2 regions of the Streptomyces sp. NPDC087859 genome follow, and region 2 is predicted to be linked to the other one. Evidence: riboswitches for the same ligand, from Rfam matches in the RefSeq annotation. Region 2 holds a riboswitch; the other holds the start of a gene.
What was found. A riboswitch is a leader RNA that binds a small molecule or an ion and turns the genes downstream of it on or off. The one in region 2 is predicted to bind glycine.
Positions count from the first base shown of each region.

Region 1: another riboswitch for glycine. It lies ahead of gcvT (glycine cleavage system aminomethyltransferase GcvT); the one in region 2 lies ahead of gcvP (aminomethyl-transferring glycine dehydrogenase).

Region 1 is NZ_JBIUUU010000015.1:112-7,702, forward strand. It holds partial or broken gene ACIOHP_RS33165 (serine hydroxymethyltransferase) at 1-17, opposite strand, end outside; gene gcvH (glycine cleavage system protein GcvH) at 34-411, opposite strand; gene gcvT (glycine cleavage system aminomethyltransferase GcvT) at 530-1,645, opposite strand; glycine riboswitch at 1,789-1,898, opposite strand; gene ACIOHP_RS33180 (AAA family ATPase) at 2,120-2,782, shown strand; gene ACIOHP_RS33185 (enhanced serine sensitivity protein SseB) at 2,863-3,633, shown strand; gene ACIOHP_RS33190 (enhanced serine sensitivity protein SseB C-terminal domain-containing protein) at 3,806-4,606, shown strand; gene ACIOHP_RS33195 (ABC transporter permease) at 4,920-5,930, shown strand; gene ACIOHP_RS33200 (ABC transporter substrate-binding protein) at 6,000-7,591, shown strand, end outside.
Region 2 is NZ_JBIUUU010000020.1:4,593-12,183, forward strand. It holds gene ACIOHP_RS38605 (small basic family protein) at 1-171, shown strand, start outside; gene ACIOHP_RS38610 (DUF881 domain-containing protein) at 177-1,010, shown strand; gene ACIOHP_RS38615 (FHA domain-containing protein) at 1,072-1,965, shown strand; gene ACIOHP_RS38620 (MerR family transcriptional regulator) at 2,011-2,748, shown strand; gene ACIOHP_RS38625 (bifunctional nuclease family protein) at 2,827-3,300, shown strand; gene ACIOHP_RS38630 (MerR family transcriptional regulator) at 3,552-4,199, shown strand; gene ACIOHP_RS38635 (DNA polymerase IV) at 4,257-5,618, shown strand; gene ACIOHP_RS38640 (PRC-barrel domain-containing protein) at 5,653-6,030, opposite strand; glycine riboswitch at 6,162-6,258, shown strand; gene gcvP (aminomethyl-transferring glycine dehydrogenase) at 6,432-7,591, shown strand, end outside.

The DNA of each region.
Region 1 (7,591 bases), on a different contig from region 2:
GTGTTCAGAACGGACATCAGGTTCTACGACTCCTCAGCCGGCGGAAAAGGCGGTGTACTCGTCGGCGGAGAGCAGGTCGGCCGGCTCGTCCGCGATGCGTACCTTGAACAGCCAGCCGCCCTCGAAGGGGGCGGAGTTCACCAGCGACGGGTCGTTGACGACGTCCTCGTTGACCCCGGTGACCTCGCCGGAGACCGGGGAGTACAGGTCGGAGACCGACTTGGTCGACTCCAGCTCGCCGCAGGTCTCGCCCGCGGTCACCGTGTCACCGACCTCCGGGAGCTGCACGAAGACGACATCGCCGAGGGCGTTGGCCGCGTGCTCCGTGATACCGACCGTCGAGACGCCGTCCTCGGCGCCCGACAGCCACTCGTGCTCCTTGCTGTAGCGCAGCTGCTGGGGGTTGCTCATGGCCTGAATTCTCCTGTACGCGGGGGAGTGCTGGTGGATGGGGGGCTACTGGGAACGTGCGTGAGCAGCGGAAAGGTGCGCAGGGTCACGCACGTGCGCGCGACCTCGCGTCCAGTGTCTACTTCTGGCGCTTATAGAACGGCAGAGCCACGACCTCGTAGGGCTCGTGACTGCCCCGGATGTCCACACCGACTCCGGTGGTGCCCGGCGCGGAGTGCGCGGCGTCGACGTAGGCCATCGCGATCGGCTTGCCCAGCGTGGGCGAGGGGGCGCCGGAGGTGACCTCGCCGATCACCTGGCCGTCGGCGACCACGGCGTACCCGGCGCGGGGGACCCGGCGGCCCTCGGCGATCAGGCCGACGAGGACGCGCGGCGGCTCGTGACCGGCGCGCTCGGCGGCCTCGCGCAGGGCCGCGCGGCCCACGAAGTCGCCCTCCTTCTCGAACTTCACGACCCGGCCGAGGCCCGCGTCGAAGGGGGTCAGCTCCGTGGAGAGCTCATGCCCGTACAGCGGCATGCCCGCCTCCAGACGCAGCGTGTCCCGGCAGGACAGACCGCAGGGGACCAGGCCGACGCCCTCGCCCGCCTTGGTCAGGGCCTGCCACAGCTCGACCGCGTGCTCGGGCTTCACGAACAGCTCGAAGCCGTCCTCGCCCGTGTAACCGGTGCGGGCGATCAGTGCCGGGACGCCGGCGACCGTGCCGGGCAGCCCGGCGTAGTACTTCAGTCCGTCGAGGTCGGCGTCGGTGAGCGAGGCGAGGATCCCCGGCGACTGCGGTCCCTGGACGGCGAGCAGCGCATAGGCGTCCCGGTCGTCCCGCACCTCGGCGTCGAAGCCGGCCGCACGCTCCACGAGCGCGTCCAGGACGACCTGGGCGTTGGAGGCGTTCGCGACCACCATGTACTCGGTCTCTTCGAGCCGGTAGACGATCAGGTCGTCGAGGATGCCGCCGTCCTCACGGCAGATCATGGTGTAGCGGGCGCGGCCCACACCGACGGAGGCGATGTTGCCGACCAGGGCGTGGTTCAGGAGGGCGGCTGCCTGCGGTCCGCTCACTGTGATCTCGCCCATGTGCGAGAGGTCGAAGAGCCCGGCCTTCGTGCGCACGGCGTTGTGCTCGTCGCGCTCGGAGCCGTAGCGCAGGGGCATGTCCCAGCCGGCGAAGTCGGTCATGGTCGCGCCGAGCGAGCGATGCAGGGCATCGAGCGCGGTGAGGCGGGGTTCATTGCTCATCGGACGGTTGTCTCCCAAGGCATGACGGCGAGGTCGTTCCTCCCCATCTGTCATCGGAACCTGAGAGGTTCGCCATGACCGCAGGGGACATGACTTGCACCTTGGGTGGAGCCGCCGGAGGGCGGCTCGCTTTTCAGATGTGCCTCGCCCGCGCGGTAACGGGGCCTGAGAGATTCAAGGGAGGGACTTGCTCCTTCGGCGCCCGGGCACTCGTACGAGGACGTACGGCCCGGAACTCTCCCGCGCGGATTCAAACGGCCGGTATGCAGTTGGCGCGGACATCATTGCACGCATCCGTCCGGCGGGGCAGGGGAGGTTCCCACAGGGGCCGCACAGACTCAACCGTCACTCGCCGCACCCTGTAGCAGGCCTGTTGCGAGAAACGGACGGAAACAGGAGGCGCCGCGGATTACCTTCTCTTTACACTCGACGGGGAGGGGAACTCGTGACCCGCCCCAGGGGAGGACGATCACGGTGAACAGGACCACTGCGTACGCCACCACGTCGGCCGTCGCGCTGCCCGCACAGCCGGCCGCTCCGGCCCGGCAGACGTGCGCGGCGCAACCGGTCGTCCGCGACCTGCGCGACCGCGCCGGCCACAGCCCGCACGCCCTGCTCTTCGCCCCGGACGACCTGGTCGTGATCACCGGCCTGCCCGGCAGCGGCAAGTCCACCCTGATGCGGCGGACGGTCAAGGGCATCCGGATCGACTCCCAGGACACCCGCGACCGCTGGGACGACCGGGCGCCGCGCTTCCTGCCGTACGCGATCTACCGCCCCCTCGTCCGCGCCGCCCACTACCTCGGTCTGTTCCGCGCCCTGCGCTCCGGCAAGGGTGTCGTCGTGCACGACTGCGGCACCCAGTCCTGGGTGCGCGGCTGGCTGGCCCGCGAGGCCCGCCGCCGGGGCGGCACCCTGCATCTGCTGCTGCTCGACGTCACCCCGGACACCGCCCTGGCCGGGCAGCGCGAGCGCGGCCGCGGCGTCTCCAGGTACGCCTTCCTGCGGCACCGCACCGCGGCCGACCGGCTGATCCGCTCCGTGGCCAAGGGCGACCTGCCGCAGGGCGTCGGCTCGGCGGTGCTCCTCGACCGCGACGCGGCGGACACCCTGCGCCGGGTCGGTTTCACGGGCTGACCTCAGCCGCCTCCACACCCGCTAGCCTTTTCAGCCACAGACAGGCCACAAGCGGCAGCACTCGGCAGGCGGACGGACAGATGGCATTCCCGGCACAGGCACACCCCCATCCGTACGGCGGCGGATGGCCCGGCAACGAGCTGGAGGAGGTGCTCTCGGCCTCCCTCGGCATGCCCGCGGCCGGCGGCCGGATCATCGAGGTCCTGGGCCGCAGCTTCGTCTGGGTCCCGCTGCCGAACGGCGGCGGCCCGCACGCCGGCCCCCTGGACCTGCCCAGCATGGAGATCGAGGGTCAGGCGTACGTCCCGGTCTTCAGCTCCGAGGAGCAGTTCCGGCACGTCGCGGGCGGGCACATGGCGTACACGATCGCGCCCGCGGTCGAGTTCGCGCGCGGTCTGCCCCCGCACATCGGGATCGCCGTGAACCCGGACGGTGTGGTCGGCGTCCCGCTCCCGCCGCCCGCCGTCGCCGAGCTCTGCCGCGTCGGCCGCACCCCGCTGGACGGCCCCAACACCGGCGGCCGCGTCAAGCTCTACGAGCCCGACTGGCAGGACGACCCGGTCGACTTCCTCGCCGCCGCCTCCGCCGAGTTCGCCGCGACCGGCGTGGTCCGCACGGCCCGCCGCTGCCTTGCCTCGATCGAGACGGCCGAGCCCGTGATGTTCGTGGGAGTCGAACTCTCCCAGTGGGAGGGCGACCTGCGTACCCTCCCCATGGACGCACTGGGCCGCGCCCTGAGCCGGACCCCGGTGCAGTGGCCGGTGAACCTGGTCCTGCTGGACGTGGCGGACGATCCGGTCGGCCACTGGATGCGACAAAAAGTACGCCCGTTCTACCAAGGGGACGTGTAAACGCCGCCAGGGGCACCGACCCGGGGGCGCGGGGCTGTGTCGATTTGCGGCTCCGCCGCGTGGGCGCGATCAACCCCCACACACCCGCAGCCGACAGACCACGCAAGCCCCGAGCTCCCACCGCTTAAGCTGTCGGCAGACACACGCAACTTTCCCGAAGGGGCGGTAGAAGGTGAGCGCGAGCGGCACCGCCGCGACCGGCCAGGTCGAGCACATGCTGCGCCAGGTGACGCCAGGGCGATACGACGCCTACGAGGCACTCCTCCGCGCCCTCGCCACCCCCTCCTCCGGCCAGATCTGGATGCTCCTCTGGCACGGCCAGTCGGGCTCCCCGGACGCCCAGTACGGAAACATGGAGGTGGGCGGGTACGGATACGCCCCGTGCGTCACCTCCGCCCAGGAACTGAGCGCCAGTGGGTGGAACCGCTCCTACGAGGTCGTCGACGGGGTCGACGTCGCCCGCACCCTCTACCCCGACCACTTCGGCCTCTGGCTCAACCCGCACGCCCCCGGCGGCGGCGTCGGCATCCCCTGGCTCGACCTGCGCCGGATCGCCACCGGTCTGGAGCGCCAGCCCGCCGGCCCGCTGCGGCTGTCGGAGCCCGGGATCGAGATTCCGCAGTTCTACGGCCTGATCGCGCAGAACGCCCACCGCACCCCGGCCGTCCGCTCGCTGCGCCGCGCCTGGGTGCAGCCCGCGCTCGGAGCGCCGTACCTCGCCATCGGGCTGGACGTGTACGACACCAGTCCGCCCGCCGTGGACTCGGTGCGGGCGATGATGCAGCAGTCCATCGGCGCGGTCCCGGACGGGCTGCCGGTGTCGACCGTCGCCATGTCCGACGAGTACGACCCGGTCGCGATGTGGATGCGCGCGAGCGCCCGCCCCTTCTACGACCGCGAGGCGCACGCGGCGGCTCCGGCCCAGGCCCCGGCGGCGGGGTACGGCTACCCTCCGGCGCCCGGCGGCTACTGATCCAGACAGTCACAGGCTCTACTGTTACGAGAGTGTATCTGCGCGCGTAGATGAGGGGAGATAGCCCCTATGAGGCCCTCATTGTCCCAACTGGTCCCCGTCCGGCGGCCGTTACCCGGCGTCCGGATAACGGAACCCTCCTAGCCGCATCACGTTTATGCATCCTTTCACCGCCAAGTCTGGCAACAGATCGCCAAAGCGTTGAAGACTCCCGCAGCAGGGGTGGGTTCGCCCCTGTGTACGACGGACTGATCACGCCGCCACAGCGGCAAGTGAAGGCCGGCTACCGCCGGTTGAGAGGGGCCCCTGCCAGATGACGGCACCACTGCACGAGCCGACCGCGGAAGCGGCCCCGAGCGCGGCCGAAGAAGCGGCGGTTATCAGCGCCGACGCCAAGGCCGTACAGGGGCGTTCCCTGGGACGGATCGCCTGGGAGCGCCTGAAGCGGGACAAGCTGGCGCTCGCGGGCGGCATTGTCGTGCTCTTCCTCATCGTCGTCGCACTGCTCGCGCCGGTGATCACCAACCTGTACGGGCAGGACCCGAACACGTACAACGACAAAGACCTGATCGACCCGCTGTTCGGCACCCCCAAGGGGTCCTTCGGCGGCGTCAGCGGCGACCACTGGCTGGGGGTCGAGCCGGTCAACGGCCGGGACATCTTCGCCCGGGTCCTCTACGGTGCCCGCATCTCCCTGCTCGTCGGCTTCCTGTCCGCGATCGTCGCCGTCGTCATCGGCACGATCCTGGGCATCCTGGCCGGCTTCTTCGGCGGCTGGATCGACTCGGCCATCAGCCGGGTCATGGACGGCCTGCTGGCCTTCCCGCAGCTGCTCTTCATCATCGCGCTGGTCTCCGTCATGCCGAACGAGATGCTGGGACTGACCGGCACCGACGTGCGCCTGTTCGTGATGATCCTGGTCATCGGCTTCTTCGGCTGGCCCTACATCGGACGCGTGGTGCGCGGCCAGACGCTCTCGCTGCGCGAGCGTGAATACGTCGAGGCGGCCCGCTCGCTCGGCGCCGGGCGGTTCTACATCCTGTTCAAGGAACTGCTGCCCAACCTGGTCGCGCCGATCATCGTCTACACGACGATGATGATCCCCACCAACATCCTCACCGAGGCGGCGCTCAGCTTCCTGGGCGTGGGCGTCAAGCCGCCCACGGCCTCCTGGGGGCAGATGCTTTCGAACGCGATCGACTACTACAAGTCGGACCCCACGTACATGGTGGTCCCCGGTGTAGCGATCTTCATCACCGTTCTGGCCTTCAACCTCTTCGGCGACGGCGTGCGTGACGCGCTGGACCCGAAGGGTTCCCGCTGAACTGCCGTACACAAAGCGTCCCGTGGCACCAACACGGGGTCTCTCATCAAATCCGGAGGATCCGAGATCGTGACTACCCAACGCACCTCAGGGCGGCGGAAGCAGGCGTTTGCCGCTGTCGCCGCGGTCGCCGCGCTGCTGACCACGGCGGCGTGCGGCGGCGGCGGTGATGACGGCGACGGCAACAACAGCTCATCGGGCGCGGCCGGCTTCAACGCCGCGAACAACAAGGTCGCCCAGGCCTCGCTGGCCAAGAAGGGCGGCGAGCTGAAGTTCGCCGGTGCCCAGGACGCCGACTCGTGGGACACCACGCGTGGCTACTACGGCTTCATGTGGAACTTCGCGCGCTACTACAGCCGTCAGCTCGTGACGGGTGCCGCCGCGCCGGGCGAGAAGGGCACCGAGCTCACGCCGGACCTCGCCACCGGTCTGGCCAAGGTCTCCGACGACGGCAAGACCTACACGTACACCCTGCGTGACGGCATCACGTGGGAGGACGGCAAGCCGATCACGTCCAAGGACGTCAAGTACGGCATCGAGCGCGTCTGGGCGCAGGACGTGCTGTCCGGCGGTCCGGTGTACCTGAAGGACGTCCTCGACCCCAAGGGCGAGTACAAGGGCCCGTACAAGGACACCTCCGCGGACAAGCTCGGTCTGAAGGCGATAGAGACGCCGGACGACAAGACCATCGTCTTCAAGCTGCCCGAGGCCAACGCCGACTTCCAGGAGATCCTCGCCCTGGTCTCGGCCTCCCCGGTCCGCCAGGACAAGGACACCAAGTCCAAGTACGGCCTGAAGCCGTTCTCCTCCGGCCCGTACAAGTTCCAGTCGTACAGCCCGGGCAAGGACCTGGTCCTGGTCCGCAACGACAAGTGGGACCAGGCCTCGGACCCGATCCGCAAGGCGTACCCGGACAAGATCTCGGTCAAGTTCTTCTCGAACGCCAACGACCTGGACGCCCGTCTGCTCGCCGGTGACTACGACCTGGACATCAACCAGACCGGTCTGTCCCCGCAGGGCCGCACCAGCGCCCTCCAGGAGCACAAGGCCAACCTGGACAACCCGGTCTCCGGCTACATCCGCTACGCGGTCTTCCCGCAGACGGTGAAGCCGTTCGACAACGAGCACTGCCGCAAGGCCGTGATCTACGGCGCCGACCACGTCTCGCTGCAGACCGCGCGCGGTGGCCCGGTCGCCGGTGGTGACATCGGCACCAACATGCTCCCGCCGACCGTTCCGGGTTCCGAGGGCCAGTCCTACGACCCGTACGAGCTCGCCGGTGCCAACAAGAACGGCAACGTCGCCAAGGCCAAGGAAGAGCTGAAGGCCTGCGGTCAGCCGAACGGCTTCAAGACCACCATCGCGGTGCGTAACAACAAGCCGGTCGAGGTGGCCACCGCCGAGTCCCTCCAGGCCTCGCTGAAGAAGATCGGCATCTCCGTCGACATCGAGCAGTACGACGGCTCGCAGACCTCCGGCATCATCGGCAGCCCCTCGAACGTGAAGAAGAAGGGCTTCGGCATCATCATCATGGGCTGGGGCGCGGACTTCCCGTCCGTCCAGGGCTTCGGTCTGCCGCTGTGGGATGGCAAGTACATCCTGGAGAGCGGTAACAACAACTTCGCGATGATCGACGACAAGAAGATCAACGGTCTGTTCGA
Region 2 (7,591 bases):
AAGGTCTTCGTGGTGTCGTTCCTGTCCAACGTGGTCGTCGCGGCGCTCATCGTGTTCCTGGGCGACAAGTTGGGCGTGGGAGCGCAGCTGTCCACGGGTGTCGTGGTCGTCCTCGGCATCCGCATCTTCTCCAACGCCGCGGCTATCCGCCGACACGTGTTCCGGGCGTGAGGCCGATGAGCAACCAGGACGAGCCGTCGGAGAACAGGCTGCGCAAGGAGCTGCCCGCGGAGGTGCCCTCGACGGACGCCGAGGCCGCCGAACCGGCCGGGGAGCAGGAATCCGGGCTCACCGGCCGCCAGCGGCTGGCCCAGGGCCTGTGGCCGCCGCGGGTGACGCGGGCCCAACTCATCGTCGCCCTGCTGCTGTTCGGCCTCGGCTTCGGTCTGGCCGTGCAGGTGGCGTCGAACAGTGACGGTGACAGCGCGCTGCGCGGTGCGCGTCAGGAAGATCTTGTTCGCATCCTCGATGAACTGGATGACCGTACTCAGCGTCTTGAAGACGAGAAGGCGGGCCTCGAGAAGCAGCGTGACGAGCTGGAGAACAGCTCGGACCAGGCCGAGGAGGCCCGCAAGCAGACGCTGGAGAAGGAGAGGCAGCTCGGGATCCTGGCGGGCACGGTGGCCGCGCAGGGGCCCGGCATCACGATGACCATCGACGACACGAAGGGGACGGTCGAGGCGGACATGCTGCTCGACGCGATCCAGGAGCTGCGTGCGGCGGGCGCCGAGGCGATCCAGGTGAACGGCGTACGCGTGGTCGCGAGCACCTATCTGACCGACTCGGGCAACAGCGTGAGCGTCGACGGGAACAAGATCAACGCTCCCTATCGTTTCAAGGTCATCGGCAAGCCGCAGGATCTCGAACCAGCGCTCAACATTCCTGGAGGCGTGGTGCAGACTCTTGAGAAGGAGCAGGCCACCGTTACCGTCGAGCGGTCGACCAAGATCGTCGTGGACGCCTTGCGAGCGGCGAAGCTGCCTGACTACGCTCGGTCGTCCTCCCAGTGAACCGCGGGTGCATGGGCGGCGTCCGGCCAGGGCATGAGGTTGCGGGGGGTCGGCGCACCGATTGGGTGGTGCGTGGTGGAAACTGTCAGGTGGATACGGACGTTGTGAGGATGTCCGGGTCGGCCGGTGTATGCAATCAGGGTTCGTCCTGCCCCACGGGCGGGTCTGTTTCGGTCAAGGGGAATCGCCCGTGAAGTTGTTTGCGAAGTTGTTCGGCAAGAGCGCGCGAGAGGGTAGCGACAACGCGAACGCGACCGCTCGTCATCGCGCACAGCCAGACGCGGAGGGCCAGCGCCCGCTGTTCCGGGATCAGCTGGGCGGCGACGTTCCCGGAGGTCAGGGCGCGCCGTCTGTTGACCCTGCGCAGTCCGGCGGCATAGGTTTCGGGCAACCGTCAACCTCAAGTACGGGTGGAGAGTTTTCCATGTCGGCCCTGGTGTGTACGAGGTGCGGTAACCGCAACGCGGAGAACAGCCGCTTCTGCTCCAACTGTGGTGCGCCGCTGCGGGGTACACCCGAGCGTCCGTCGGAGACGACCTCCACGATCTCCATCTCCGGTCTCGAGGCCTACGACGCCGAGGTCACCGGGCAGACGCAGATGCCCATGCTCTCCCCGGAGGCACAGGCGGCCGTCGACGCGCTGCCGCTGGGCTCCGCGCTCCTGGTGGTGCGCCGCGGGCCGAACTCGGGCAGCCGCTTCCTGCTGGACGGTGAGCTGACCACGGCCGGACGTCATCCGCAGAGCGACATCTTCCTGGACGACGTGACGGTGTCGCGCCGGCATGTGGAGTTCCGTCGTCAGCCGGACGGTTCGTTCACCGTCGCCGATGTGGGCAGCCTCAACGGCACGTACGTCAACCGTGAGCGGATCGACTCGGTGCCGCTGCACAACGGCGACGAGGTGCAGATCGGCAAGTACCGGCTGGTCTTCTACGCGAGCCAGCGGGGCTACTGACCCGCCCCCGGGCTCCGTCCGGGGGTACACCCCCAGGGAAGGTCCATGCTTCAAACACCGAGCGGCGGTGCCCGGGACGGTGCCGCCGCCGCGGACAGTGGGCTGATGAGCATCGGCACGGTGCTGAACGCGCTGCGTGACGAGTTCCCCGAAGTCACCATCTCCAAGATCCGCTTCCTGGAGTCGGAGGGGCTCATCGAGCCGCGGCGGACCCCCTCGGGGTATCGCAAGTTCAGCCCGGAGGATGTCGAGCGCCTCGCACACGTGCTGAGGATGCAGCGGGACCACTATCTGCCGCTCAAAGTGATCCGGGAGCACCTGGACGCGATGGGGCGGGGCGAGGCCGTCGCGCTGCCCGTCGTGGGGCGTCAGCGGGACGGTGAGGCGCTGCCCGACACCTTCGAGGCGCCCACCGCCGTACGGATCGGGCGGGCCGAGCTGCTCGTCGCAGCCGACATCGGCGAGCGGGAGCTCGAGGAGTGGGAGTCGTACGGGTTGATCGCCGCGCTGCCGGACGGGGCGTACGACGCCGAGACGGTCACGGTGGCGGCGCTCGTCCTCGAGCTGGGGCGGTTCGGGATCGAGCCGAGGCATCTGCGGGTGATGAAGGCCGCCGCCGACCGGGAGGCCGGCCTGGTGGACCAGGTGGTGGCCCCGTTGAGGCGGCACCGCAATCCGCAGACGCGGGCGCACGCGGAAGCCCGTACGAAGGAACTGGCGGGGCTCACGGTGAAACTGCATGCGGCGCTGGTGCAGACCGCCCTCGGTGTGCGGCTGCCCTGAGGGCCTCGCACTCCGGATCCGTCCCCCCGTTTCCTGCCCGACTACCCAAACGTCCCGGGCACGGCCTAGGGTTGCTGTGTGAACGAGCTCGATGTCGTAGGTGTCCGGGTCGAAATGCCCTCCAACCAACCGATCGTGCTCCTGCGTGAAGTGGGAGGCGACCGCTACCTCCCGATCTGGATCGGGCCGGGGGAGGCGACGGCGATCGCCTTCGCCCAGCAGGGCATGGCCCCCGCACGACCGCTGACCCACGACCTGTTCAAGGACGTGCTGGAAGCCGTCGGTCAGGAGCTCACCGAAGTACGCATCACGGATCTGCGTGAGGGCGTCTTCTACGCGGAGCTGGTCTTCGCCAGCGGAGTCGAGGTGAGTGCCCGGCCTTCCGATGCCATAGCGCTGGCGCTGCGCACCGGGACGCCGATCTACGGGAGCGACGGTGTGCTCGACGACGCGGGCATCGCCATCCCGGACGAGCAGGAGGACGAAGTGGAGAAGTTCCGCGAGTTCCTCGACCAGATCTCCCCCGAGGACTTCGGCACCAGCAGCCAGTGAGGCATGGCCGGGCTCGCGGCCTGAGACGGGGCGGCCGTGTCCGGTGACCACTGAAATGCCGGTATTTGCCAGCGGCGAGTGAGAGCGTCCTGCGGCCCGTCCCGAGCGCATTCGGCTAGCCTTTCCCCGCGGTGGGGTACGGGAAACCACTCCTAGGGTGATTATCACTCGGCGTGCCGAGTGTGGCGATCGTTGACGCACCCCGGGCGACTGCCTACCGTCGAGAAGGCAGGTCAAGGACGGAGGTCGGCGTGAGAAGCAGCGGCGACGGTACGGCTGGGGGTGCTCCCGGACGCAGTCTGGGGGCGAGCGGCCCGTACCCGCTTCACAGCAGCGCGGCCGACCACGCTCCGCAGCGACCGGCGGTCGTGCCGAGCAGCGGCGGAGGGGCGACGTCCATGGCGTCCGAGGAGATCGGCTACCGCGGTCCGACGGCCTGTGCGGCCGCAGGCATCACCTACCGGCAATTGGACTACTGGGCGCGCACCGGGCTCGTGGAGCCGAGCGTGCGGCCCGCCCACGGGTCGGGGACGCAGCGCCTCTACAGCTTCCGGGACGTCGTCGTCCTGAAGATCGTCAAACGGTTCCTCGACACCGGGGTGTCGCTGCAGAACATCCGCACCGCCGTGCTGCACCTGCGTGAGCGCGGCTTCCGGGACCTGGAGCGCATGACGCTCATGAGCGACGGCGCCACGGTCTACGAGTGCACCTCGCCGGACGAGGTCCATGCGCTGCTCCAGGGCGGTCAGGGGATCTTCGGCATCGCCGTGGGCGTCGTGTGGCGGGACGTCGAGAGCGCGCTGTCGCAGCTGCACGGGGAGCGGATCGACACCGGGGAGACCCTTGTAGGGCACAACCCGGCGGACGAGCTGGCGCGGCGGCGCAACCGGGCGGTCTGAGGGCCGCTCCACGCCTGCGCCGGGGCATTGTCAGTGGCGTAGGGCAGCATCGGACATGTGAGAACCGCGCCCACGATCCTGCATCTCGACATGGATGCCTTCTTCGCCTCGGCGGAGCAGGCGTCCAAGCCGAGCCTGCGAGGGAAGGCCGTCGTGGTGGGCGGGCTCGGGCCGCGTGGGGTGGTGGCCACGGCGTCGTACGAGGCCCGGGTGTTCGGTGTGCATTCCGCGATGCCCATGGCCCAGGCACGGCGGCTGGCGCCGAACGCCGCGTACCTCGTGCCGCGCTTCGGGTTCTACCGGTCGATCAGTGAGCAGGTGATGGGGCTGCTGCGGGCGCTGTCGCCGCTTGTGGAGCCGCTCAGCCTCGACGAGGCGTTCGTGGATCTGGAGGCCGGGGGAACGGCCTGGGACGAGGAGTCGGCGCGGCTGGCCGGGGGGAAGCTGCGCGCCGACATACGGGCCGTCACGGGGCTCACGGGGTCGGTGGGGCTCGCCGCGTCCAAGATGCTCGCGAAGATCGCCTCCGAGCAGGCCAAGCCGGACGGGCTGGTGCTGATCGAGCCGGGGACCGAGCGGGCGCTGTTGGGGCCCAAGTCGGTGCGGATCCTGCCAGGGGTGGGGCCGGCGACGGGGGACCATCTGCGGCGGGCCGGTATCCACACGGTCGACGAGATCGCGGAGGCGGGGGAGGACGAGCTCGTACGGCTGTTGGGCAAGGCCCATGGGCACGGGCTGTACGCGATGGCGATGGCGTACGACGAGCGGCCCGTGGTGGCCGAGCGGGAGACCAAGTCCGTGTCGGTCGAGGACACGTACGACGTGGACATCCATGACCGGCTGCGGGTGGGGCTGGAGGTGCAGCGGCTGGCGGATCGGTGTGTGCGGAGGTTGCGGGGGGCCGGGCTGTCGGGGCGGACCATCGTGCTGAAGGTGCGGCGGTACGACTTCTCCACGTTGACGCGGTCCGAGACGTTGCGGGGGCCGACCGATGACGTGGCGGTGGTGCGGGAGGCCGCGGCGCGGTTGCTGGACTCCGTGGACACGACGGGTGGGGTGCGGTTGCTGGGGGTCGGGGTGAGCGGGCTTGCCGACTACACGCAGGAGGATCTTTTCGCCCAGGCCGCGGGGGAGCGCGCCGAGCTTACGGAGGAGGAACAGCGGGACGAGGTGGCCGAGGAGTCGCCGGTGGTTCCCGTCGAGCGGCGGTGGGTCTCGGGGCACGATGTGCGGCATGACGAGTTCGGGCACGGGTGGGTGCAGGGGAGCGGGCTGGGGAGGGTGACCGTGAGGTTCGAGACGCCGGATTCCGAGCCGGGGCGGGTGCGGACGTTTTCGGTGGAGGATCCCGCGTTGGTGGTGGCTGAGCCGTTGCCGTTGGTGCCGGTCGTGTGTGCGGGTGGCCCCGGCGGGGGCTGAGTGCCGTCTCCCCCGCCTGTCGTGCGCCGCTGTCTCAGGCTTCCGCGTCCTCCGTGCCTGCCAGCCTGCCGAAGTCCCGGTCCGGGAAGGGGGGTGCTGGGGCCACATCCAGGCCGTAGTGGTGGTAGAGCTGGAGTTCCTGGTCGGGGGAGAGGTGACGGCCTACGCCGAAGTCCGGCGCGTCCTTGATCAGGGCTCGTTCGAAGGGGACCCGGAGGCTGCCCTCGCGGAGTTCGCTGGGCTCCAGGGGGACGAAGGCGTCCCTGCTGAAGAGGCCGGTGCGTATGGCCGCCCATTCCGGTACGCCGGTGGCGTCGTCGAGGTAGACCTCGTCGATCGTGCCGATCTTGGTGCCGTTGCGGTCGAAGGCCTTGCGGCCGATCAGGTTCCGGGGATCGATATCGGTCTGCACGGGCCCTCCACTAGGTCGCGGCTCGCAGCTCATCCGTAAGCACTACGAAAGAGCACATTGGGGGAGGTGGCCACTCGAGGGGATCTCGAGGGATCCGCGTCGGCCTCGCTGCTAGGCTGACAAGCGGCTGCCGACCCTGTGCGGGAGAGTCCTCCGGACACCGTTCGGAGGCGCCGAAGGAGCAAATCCTCCCCGGAATCTCTCAGGCACACGTACCGCATGGACGAGGCCACTCTGGAAAGCAGGGCGGGAGTACGGCTTCCGCTCTCACCGACGGTGAAAGCCGGGAGCCCTCGGGCCCCCGGTGAAGCTCTCAGGTTGAGATGACAGAGGGGGAGGCCGTCCGGGTACCCGTGCCGTGGTGCCCCTCGCAGGTCGTGACAGACCAGGAGGCCTCCGTAATGACCGCCCACCGCACTCCGCTCACCGAACTCGAGCAGGGGATCCCCTTCGAGCAGCGCCACATAGGGCCCGACCAGGAGGCGCGGGCCAAGATGCTCGCGCACGTCGGCTATGGCTCGCTGGACGAACTCACCGCCGCCGCGGTGCCGGATGTGATCAAGAACGCCGATGACCTCGACCTGCCCGGTGCTCGCACCGAGGCCGAGGTGCTGACCGAGCTTCGCTCGCTCGCCGATCGGAACCAGGTGCTCGGCTCCATGATCGGGCTCGGGTACTACGGGACTTTCACGCCGCCCGTCATCCTGCGCAATGTCATGGAGAACCCGGCCTGGTACACCGCCTACACGCCGTACCAGCCCGAGATCTCTCAGGGACGGCTCGAGGCTCTGCTGAACTTCCAGACCATGGTCGCCGAGCTGACCGGACTGCCCACCTCCGGTGCTTCGCTGCTCGACGAGGGCACGGCGGCCGCCGAGGCGATGTCCCTGTCCCGGCGCATGGGCAAGAACAAGAAGGGGCTGTTCCTGGTCGACGCGGACGCCCTTCCGCAGACCATCGCCGTGATCGAGACCCGTGCCGAGCCGACCGGTGTGGAGGTCGTGGTCGCCGACCTCAGCGACGGCATTCCGGCCGACGTCGCCGGTCGTGAGATCAACGGCGTGCTCGTCCAGTACCCCGGCGCCTCCGGTGCCGTACGGGACATTCAGCCTCTGATCGAGCAGGCGCACGAGCTCGGAGCACTGGTCACCGTCGCCGCGGATCTGCTCGCGCTGACGCTGCTGAAGTCGCCCGGTGAGCTCGGGGCCGACATCGCGGTCGGCACCACACAGCGCTTCGGTGTGCCGATGGGCTTCGGCGGGCCGCACGCCGGCTACATGGCGGTGCGTGAGAAGTTCGCGCGCAGCCTGCCCGGGCGGCTCGTGGGTGTGTCCGTGGACGCCGACGGGCACAAGGCGTACCGGCTGGCCCTGCAGACCCGTGAGCAGCACATCCGCCGGGAGAAGGCGACCAGCAACATCTGTACCGCGCAGGTGCTGCTCGCCGTGATGGCTGGGATGTACGCCGTCTACCACGGGCCCGAGGGGCTGAAGGACATCGCGCGGCGGACCCACCGCTACGCGGGCATCCTCGCCGCGGGGCTCACCGCCGGTGGTGTCGA